Regions from separate parts of the Rhizobium acidisoli genome, predicted to be linked through region 2. Evidence: riboswitches for the same ligand, from Rfam matches in the RefSeq annotation. Region 2 holds a riboswitch; each other region holds the start of a gene.
The links. Region 2 has a riboswitch for thiamine pyrophosphate ahead of CO657_RS22740 (phosphomethylpyrimidine synthase ThiC). Riboswitches for the same ligand answer to the same signal wherever they lie in the genome.

Region 1: linked by a shared signal. The riboswitch ahead of thiM (hydroxyethylthiazole kinase) and the one ahead of CO657_RS22740 (phosphomethylpyrimidine synthase ThiC) in region 2 are both predicted to bind thiamine pyrophosphate.
Region 3: linked by a shared signal. The riboswitch ahead of thiC (phosphomethylpyrimidine synthase ThiC) and the one ahead of CO657_RS22740 (phosphomethylpyrimidine synthase ThiC) in region 2 are both predicted to bind thiamine pyrophosphate.
Region 4: linked by a shared signal. The riboswitch ahead of CO657_RS37925 (YkoF family thiamine/hydroxymethylpyrimidine-binding protein) and the one ahead of CO657_RS22740 (phosphomethylpyrimidine synthase ThiC) in region 2 are both predicted to bind thiamine pyrophosphate.

What each region holds. Positions count from the first base shown of each region.
Region 1 is NZ_CP035001.1:142,613-144,804, reverse strand. It holds gene thiE (thiamine phosphate synthase) at 1-226, opposite strand, end outside; gene thiM (hydroxyethylthiazole kinase) at 223-1,026, opposite strand; TPP riboswitch at 1,075-1,171, opposite strand; gene CO657_RS29520 (invasion associated locus B family protein) at 1,819-2,192, shown strand, end outside.
Region 2 is NZ_CP034999.1:85,377-87,568, forward strand. It holds gene thiO (glycine oxidase ThiO) at 1-564, opposite strand, end outside; partial or broken gene CO657_RS22740 (phosphomethylpyrimidine synthase ThiC) at 567-770, opposite strand; TPP riboswitch at 1,031-1,161, opposite strand; partial or broken gene CO657_RS22745 (DUF2726 domain-containing protein) at 1,805-2,139, shown strand.
Region 3 is NZ_CP035002.1:153,436-155,627, reverse strand. It holds gene CO657_RS33140 (ABC transporter ATP-binding protein) at 1-310, shown strand, start outside; gene CO657_RS33135 (GNAT family N-acetyltransferase) at 426-872, opposite strand; TPP riboswitch at 1,008-1,138, shown strand; gene thiC (phosphomethylpyrimidine synthase ThiC) at 1,232-2,192, shown strand, end outside.
Region 4 is NZ_CP034998.1:3,835,545-3,837,736, reverse strand. It holds gene CO657_RS18710 (ABC transporter ATP-binding protein) at 1-101, opposite strand, end outside; gene CO657_RS18705 (ABC transporter permease) at 98-904, opposite strand; partial or broken gene CO657_RS37925 (YkoF family thiamine/hydroxymethylpyrimidine-binding protein) at 916-1,032, opposite strand; TPP riboswitch at 1,023-1,136, opposite strand; gene soxR (redox-sensitive transcriptional activator SoxR) at 1,492-1,968, shown strand; gene CO657_RS18695 (SDR family NAD(P)-dependent oxidoreductase) at 2,064-2,192, shown strand, end outside.

The DNA.
Region 1 (2,192 bases), on a different replicon from region 2:
CCGCCTCGACATCGTCGTTGACGATGAGCAGGGCGCCGGTGCCATCAAGCGCCTGTTTCAAGGCGCGTCCGGTCTCGATCATGCCGGCCGTGCCGGCATGTTTGTCGCGCAGTTGCACCATCGTCGCGCCGCCGGCTACGGCACGGCGCGCCGTTTCGACCATGCCGATCCCGGCGCAGAGATCGGGATCGAGGACGAGATAGAGCGAGAGGTCGAAAGCCTTCATACTGCCGATATCCTTGCCCTGGCGTCGAGCGTTTCAGCGTCGAGCGCGTTCAGCGCGTCGAGGAAGCGCCAAGCGAAGGAGCCGGGACCGGCTGCGCCGAGGGCGGCATCCTCGCCGGCGATAGCGAAGGTTGCAAGGGCGGCGACCGTCGCGCCGAAGATATCCTCGGGCACGGAGGCGGCAAAGGCGCCGACCAGGCAGGTCAGCGAGCAGCCGAGCGCCGTGACCTGCGGCATCAAGGCCGATCCGCCTGTGATGCGCACCGCCTGCTCGCCATCGGTGACGAAATCGACCGCGCCGGTGACGGCAACGACCGCCTGCTGCCGCTCAGCCAGCCATCGCGCCGTTCCTTCCGCCTGCTCGACCGGATCGCGGCTGTCGACGCCCTGGCCGCGGCTCTCCCCGCCGGCAAGCGCGATGATCTCGGAGGCGTTGCCGCGGATGATCGTGGGCTTCAGCGCCAGCAGATCGGCGACCGCTTGGCGGCGAAAGCCCGTCGCATAGTGGGCGACCGGATCGAGCACCCAGGGTTTGCCGGCCGAGTTCGCCGCCTTCGCCGCCGCCTGCATGCCGTCGATCCATTGCGGCGACAGCGTGCCGATATTGACGGTCAGCGCATTTGCGATGCCGGCGAATTCGCCGGCTTCTTCAGCAGCATGCACCATGGCCGGCGAGGCGCCCGCGGCCAAGAGTACATTGGCGGCGACATTCATGGCGACGTAGTTGGTGATGCACTGAACGAGCGGCGGCTTCTCGCGCATCGCCGTCAGCATGGCTCCTGGTGTGGTCCTGGTCTGCATGTGGCCCCTTTCAGGCGGGGGCGGGCACGGGGTCATTGGTGCGGTGAGCCGCGACCCCGAGCGACTCCCTCCGCCGGCATTATCCGGTTCAGGTTCGAAGGGTGCTTCTCAGCCCGTCTATCGACGGGCGCCCCTGTCTCTCATCACGCTCTTTTTCGCAGAGAACGGCGCGGATGTCATCTCGAAAATGACGGGGCGATGACGGCGCGGGGAGAGACGGGAGATCGCCGTCGATTCGGGTGTTGACCAGGTTTTCCCTAAGGCGGGCCGCAAATTCCGTCCCGGGCTGCGTTAGCAGTTGCGGTTTCGCCAGGCGGTTGTTCCCTTCTTTCCCAGATAAACAACAGCAGCAACCCCCGGGCGTAAGAAATTTCTGAATACATCTCCGTATTTGTGAGCGGTATCGTGAATGATGCAGGCGGCTTGAAACGTCTCTTCTTCAAAATGAGTGCAGCTCATCTTTCGCAAACTTTTCTGAATGCCCGATGGCGCCGAATTATTCATCCTATCCGTCTATACGCCTGATTTTCAATGCAAACGAGCAGATGGCCAGCTTCGCGTAAGTTGCGCGTCGTCTCATGTGTCTCGCCAATCGGTTTCATTCGAATTTCGGAATCTGTTGGCGATTTCGCTGCGACTGGGGACTCGGGCAAACGGGACGCAATCTCCCAGAACGCGAAGTAAATACCTAACGCAAACTTTACCGTGCTGACACGTTAGGGTTGACTGAAGTGTGGATTGTAGCGATATGACTTTTCACGAAAATAAAATCTTCCTGAAGTTGCATTTTAAATGAAGACATTTTTGAAAAGCGGCATGAAACGGGGCCTCCGGATTATCGCCCCCATCGTGATATCGATCGCCTGTGCGAGCCCATCCTTTTCGCAGTCTCCTGGCCTTCAAGAACCGGAACAGGCGCCGGCGATAAAATCGCAGAAATTCGACGACTGGTATTATCGCTGCACCGGTTCGGCAGGCGCTGAGGCCTGCGAAGTCGCACAGGTCGCGCAAGTCGCCAAGGACGGCAAGCCCGTCAATATCCTGACGCTGGCGATATCGGCGCCGCCGGCTACGCCTTCCGACAAGGGCAAGCCGCGACTGATGCTGACCGCGCTTCTGCCGCTCAACGTTTTCCTGCCCTCGGGCCTGTCGATCACGGCTGACGG
Region 2 (2,192 bases):
CAATTCGGGCAGTTGGCCAATCTGGGCGGCACCGGTGCAGTCGATCACCCGGTCATAATGGGCAACGTTCGCATTGCCCGTGACGCCGAACACGAGAAGCACGCGGGCGTTCTCCAGTCCTGCCGCAAGTCCCGAGAGCGCCTGCCGTGGATCGAGGTGCGCTTCCTGCCGGAAGAACAACGCCCTGCGGAAGCGGCCGGCGAGATCAGGCTCCAGAGCTGCGATCGCCGCCTCGTCCAGCCATTCCCATCCGCTTGTGCGGCGGGAAAAGCGGTCCAGCTCGGCGGTATCTCGCCCACCCGCGACCACCAGCGTTCCTCGGCGTTTGACGTGGCCGGGCAATGCTGCCTCCCACCAATCGGCGGCATTACGACCGAGCGTCAGCACCGGTTCCTCCGCACTTTCCCGTTCGCACCACGGGGCGAGCATGCCGCCGGCAAGGCCGGAGGCGCCGCCCCCGACCTTGTCGGCCAGCTCCGTAAGGGTGACGCGGAAGCCTTGGCGATAAAGCTGCCAGGCCACGGTGAGGCCGGCAACGCCGGCCCCCTTGACAAGAACGCGCATGGTCATCCTCCAATCGGTATTTTAGCGGCCTCTACGACCGACATGTAAAGATCGCCGCCCTGTCGGTATTTCGCCGCCATCGCGTCCAGCCCCTCCTTCTGCGCCTCGGCGCGGATGTTGTGCGATATGCGCATCGAGCAGAAATGCGCCACCTTGTGCGCTTCCTTCGGCAAGGTCTCGTCACGGTAGCTGCGGGCGGTGTCGGGATGGGAGTAATCATAGACGACGAAAGGCGGCTCGCCGGCGGTCGGATGGACGCTGATTCCGCGCATCGGCACGCGGACATGACTGTGGATAACTCCCGGTATGGATCTTCCGCGACACTGGCAGCGGGCCGGTGGTGACGGTTGGGGTGAAGTTTTTTGCGGCAATGTCATAGTTTGAGGCTCCAAATTGAAAGTTGGAGACCCAGTCAGCCGGAATGATGAAAAGACGCCGGCATGGATTCCACGCGTGAATCCGAAGCCTTGGAGCGCTTGCACCGTCCCTACGCCAGTATGAACTGGATCAGGTTCAACGGGTCACTGCGCCACAACAAGCAACACCTTATTGTTCAGCAGTATCTCAGCCCCTTGCCGGGCTCCCCTGGTGAATGCCGCCATGAAAGACCGGAGCTGCCCTTCTGTCAAGCAAGGCCTAATGCATATTTTTCTTGCTCGTCAAGCATGACGGCTTCCCGTCTAAAATCGCCGTTGAAACCGGAAGTCTCCGTGCCTCCGCTAATTGCATTTCACAAGCGCGATATGCGCGCCGCAATAGGAACCTAACTGGCGGATATTCGCCACCTCCACCGAGGCGAGAAATGCCGGGCCCGCCCGTTCCTTAAGACAGGTTCCTTCGGCCCGCGAAGGTGCTTTTAGCTTTGTCGATTGCGCAGGCTCTCAGTGCGCGAGCGCTTCCGCCACCCGAATCCCACCGGCTGGATCCGAATCGACCCCACAAGCAGCGCGATCACGCCGTCCCCGACGATCCATTATGCGATCTTCGTCCAAAACGTGAGCTCCATAGCAACAAGCCGGAGCGCTGGCCTCGAAATCGCGCCGTGCCACGACGTAGGAACGTCCTGAGCGGAAGCGGATGTCGACTGTCCTCTAGAGCCAATATCGGTTTCTCGGGGAAGCTTCATGCGGTCGAGGCCTCATTTTTTTGGATATGGTACGCGCGTTGTACTATCGTGGCGGGAAATCCGGAGAGGGGCATGCAATATGGCCAAAGGTTGGTGCTGTGAGCAGCACCTCGGCTGATCATCGGGCTGCCGCAGTAGGCGCTTCGGGCGGTATAGCCATTGCAGACTTCGAAATTCCTGAACTGCTAATCGCCGCGCTGTTTGAGGGCGTTATCATTGGCATGGCCGTTGAGCAGTTCCTAGCTACGATGAGCAAACAGGCTTGGCGGGAGAAAAACAGATGGCGCTCGGAGGAAACGCGCTGGAATGAGCGTGCCGTACTCGGACCCTGGCTTAAGACACCAGCTGCGGAGCCATTACGGCCGGTCGACGCCGCGGATCAACTCCGTATCGTGATGCGCTCGAAGTTCACCATCCAGCCATTGCTGAACAAGAGGGGAGCCCGGGTAGGTTTCGCATTCGTAACGTGAGCACTAATTTCAAGCTGAGGCTGAACATCAAT
Region 3 (2,192 bases), on a different replicon from region 2:
CGTCACGGAGACTGGCGACGAGATTGCGCTCGCTTTCACCCCGCAGGCGTCCGACGGGCAGGCTGTGGTCCTGGGCGTGCGGCCTGAACACCTCTCCCTCAGCCAAAGCGGCCTCAACACGACCGTCAACGTCACCGAACCCACCGGGCACGAGACGATGGTCTTCCTGCGCTACGGATCCGGCGAGCTTGTCGCAGTGCTTTCCGACCGTTACGATTTTGCGCCCGGGCAGGTCGCGACGATAGCTGCTCGGCCAGGAAAGCTTCATCTATTCGATGCGGAATCTGGCAAGACGTTGCGACCGGATTGAGCGGGCATCGATTCGAAAGCCCCCGAGATAGGTTCAAAGTGGTAATATCGGGGTGACGAGCCTCGAATTCTTCCGCTCGCCCTCAACCTATGGCAAACCAATACCGCCCTAACCGCTACGCACTCGATTTGGAGTAAAGGCCGAGGTTGCTGCCGATGGCGAACCCGCAGCGCTGATAAAATGTCGACAATGCACCTTCCCGCTGTGAGACCAACCAGACGCTGTTGCATCCCTCGGCCTTTGCTGTTTCGAAAACTGCTGATAGCAGCGCGGTCCCTATTCCCGCACCTTGGGCTTCAGGCAGCACCGACAACTCATCAAGGTAAACGACCGGACCGGCATGGCGGCGCTGTCGTATGCCCAACGCGATCCCCAGCACCTTGCCTCCGTCAAAGGCCGCAAGCGCAATGGATTTCGGCGTTTCAAGCACGGTGTTTACGTTTTCAACCGCCGCTTCCAGCGACCAATTCTCGTTCCACGGCGGTCCGGAATAGGCCCTGACCAGCACAGTGGCGGCGCCATGGAGATGTTCTACCGTAAGACGTTCAATCCGAATCGCCATAGATCCACCTGACGTTGAGTGAATTGACATTTGCCGCAGTTCGTTCGGTAACGCAACAGGCTCCGAGCCGGACGATCTACGGAAACGACAAAGCTGTAAGCTTGACACAACCAGCGACCGCGCTTTACGACTGTCGGCATTCACCAGGGGGGTCCCGCAAGGGGCTGAGATACTGCTGGACAATAAGGCCTAGCCTGTTGTGGCGCAGTGACCCGTTGAACCTGATCCAGTTCATACTGGCGTAGGGACGGTGCAAGCGCTCGAAGGCTTCGGATTCACGCGTGGAATCCGTGCCGGCGTCTTTCCATCATTCCGGCTGATTAACTGGGTCTCCAACTTACAACTTGGAGCCTCAAACCATGACCATTGCCGCAAAGAATCTCACCCCGACCGTCACCACCGGCCCGCTGCCGGCATCGCGGAAGATCCATATTCCGGGAGATATCCATGGCGATATCCGCGTGCCGATGCGCGAAATCAGCGTCCATCCGACCGCGGGCGAACCGCCTGTCGCCGTCTATGATTCCTCCGGTCCCTACACGCTCGAAGGCGCCGAGATCCGCATCGAGCAGGGCCTGTCCCCACTGCGCCGCGACTGGGTGCTGGCCCGCGGCGACGTCGAAGCCTATGATGGCCGCCATGTCCGCCCCGAAGATAACGGCTTTGTCAGCGGCGACCGGCTGACGCCGGAATTTCCGGGGCGGCGCCGGCCGCTGCGTGCCAAGGACGGCAAAGCCGTCACCCAGCTCGCCTATGCACGGGCCGGCATCATCACGCCGGAGATGGAGTTCATCGCCATTCGCGAGAATCTCGGCCGCAACGCGAAGGCCGAAGCGCTGGTGCGTGACGGCGAGAGCTTCGGCGCCGATATTCCCGATCACGTGACGCCGGAATTCGTCCGCCGGGAAGTTGCCGCCGGCCGGGCGATCATCCCGGCCAACATCAACCATCCCGAAAGCGAACCGATGATCATCGGCCGGAATTTTCTGGTGAAGATCAACGCCAATATCGGCAACTCCGCCGTCACCTCATCGATGGCCGAGGAAGTCGAGAAGATGGTCTGGGCTGCCCGCTGGGGCGCCGATACGGTCATGGATCTGTCGACCGGCCGCAACATCCACAATATCCGCGAATGGATCATCCGCAATTCGCCGCTGCCGATCGGCACCGTGCCGCTCTATCAGGCGCTGGAAAAGGTCGGCGGCATCGCCGAGGACCTCAGCTGGGAGATCTATCGCGATACACTGATCGAGCAGGCCGAACAGGGCGTCGACTATTTCACCATCCATGCCGGCGTGCGGCTGCATTACATCCCGCTCA
Region 4 (2,192 bases), on a different replicon from region 2:
ACGAACTCGCCGTTTGCGACGCTGAGCGAAATATCGCCGAGCACCTTCATGCCGTCGAAGGACTTGGAGATATTGCGCAGTTCAACCATCTTGTCGCTCATCGACGCCGCTCCGCGGTTGGCTGCCAGGGCATGAGGAGGCGCTGGATGACGAGCGTCAGGCCGAACAGGCAGAGGGTCAGTACGGCGCTGACGACGACGGCGGCGAGCACGAGATCAGGACGGAAATTGTTCTTGGCGTTGAGGATATAGATCCCGAGGCCGCTTGCGGCGCCGGCATATTCGGCAAAGATCGCGCCGACGACGGCATAGGTGATCGAGATCCTCAGGCCGGCGAAAAAATAGGGCAGCGCCGAGGGAAGCCGTGCCAGGCGGAAGATGCGCCAGCGGCTCGCCTTCATCGAATGCAGCAATTCGGCGATGTCGCGGTCGGTCGATTCATAGCCTTGCAGCAGGGCGACGAGCAGCGGGAAGAAGGTGACGAGCGCCACCAGCAGGATCTTCGGCAAAAGGCCGAAACCGAACCATAAGACGACGAGCGGCGCGATCGCTACCAGCGGCAGGGTCTGGCTGGCGATGAAGATCGGCAGCAATGCCCGGCGCATGAAAGGCATGAAATCCATGAGGATCGACGCGGTGAAGGCGAAGGCAAGCGACAGCGCGAAACCGCCGAGTGTCGCACCAAGCGTCGGCCAGGTGTTTGATATCAGCGCCTCACGGTTCAGCCAGCCCTGGATGACGATGCGCGAAGGAGCCGGCAGGATGGAAGGCTTGATGCCGGAAAGATCGACATAGAGTTCCCATGCCGCCAAAAAGGCGCAGCCCGCGAGCAAGGCGGGGAGCCCCCGGTAGAGAGCGGTGCGGAGCGCGGCAAGGCGCGAATCCGATGGTTGCGGCGATGTCATCAGCGTTTGATTTCGGTCTCGATGTCCAGCCGGTCGCGATAGGGATCGAGCGCCTTGACGGCATCGCGAATAATGCCGACGACATTGCCGGACATCGGATAGAGTGACACTTTTGCGCCTGAGAACATTTGAACCTCGCTCCGCTGGCATTACCCAGATCAGCTTTGAAGGGTCCAGAGGCTTGCGCCTCACATCTCAGCCCCGGCAATACGGAGCTCCCCTGTTATTTCGGCGGAAACTATCACCCGGGTTTTCTTCCCGCAACCGCAAATTTGCGAACCCGTCCGCACGGTCGGAATAGCTCTAGAACAGGATGATTTTAGGCCCGGTTGGCCTAAAATCTGAATCCTGTTCTCAATTAAAGAGTTAGAGCATGATGTCGCCCGAAAACCGCGCACACTTTTCGGCATCATGCTCTAATGTGAGGGAAACATCCGAGCGGGATCCCGCTCGGATGTTCCTCGGTGGGCCCGTACCTGCCGGGAACGGGACCGCAGCTTGCTGCCTCAGGCGGCAATATCGATCGGGCTTTACGACCGCAGAAGCAAAGGGTATAAAACCTCAAGCAATATTGAGGTCAAGAGGCGATGGATGGGATTTCGGCAACCCCGCTCGGCAAGCTGCTGACTGTCGGCGAAGTGGCGGAGCGCAGTGGTCTTGCCGTCTCGGCGCTGCATTTTTACGAGACCAAGGGTTTGATCTCGAGCATCCGCTCCCGCGGCAACCAGCGCCGCTATGGGCGCGATGTGCTTCGCCGCCTCGGCATCATCAAGGTGGCACAGCGTGTCGGCATTCCGCTTTCGGAAATCCAGGCGGCGTTCCAGTCCCTGCCGCAGGGGCGCACGCCGACGGTCGCCGATTGGCAGACGCTGTCGGCGCGATGGAAGGACGATCTCGACGCACGAATCAATCGGCTCAGTCTGCTGCGCGACCGCCTGACCGGCTGCATCGGCTGCGGCTGCCTGTCGATCGAAAGCTGCCCGCTGCGCAATCCCTGCGACCGGCTCGGCAAGGAAGGGCCGGGTGCGCGGCTTCTGGAGAGCGAAAACGAGCTGGTTGTTTAGCCCTGGCTTTCCCCGGAAAGATCGATGCCTGCCTTTCTTTCGGTCGGTGTGCTCATATGTTAAGGGCAAGTGACGCAACCGAGGAGGACGGCTTCGTGTTTCATCCCAGACTGTTCGAAAATCGCAATGTCGTCGTCACCGGCGCCGGCCGCGGTATCGGCCTCGAAGTCGCTCGGCAGTTTCTGGATTGCGGCGCCAAGGTGATCGTCCATACCGGGCGCAAG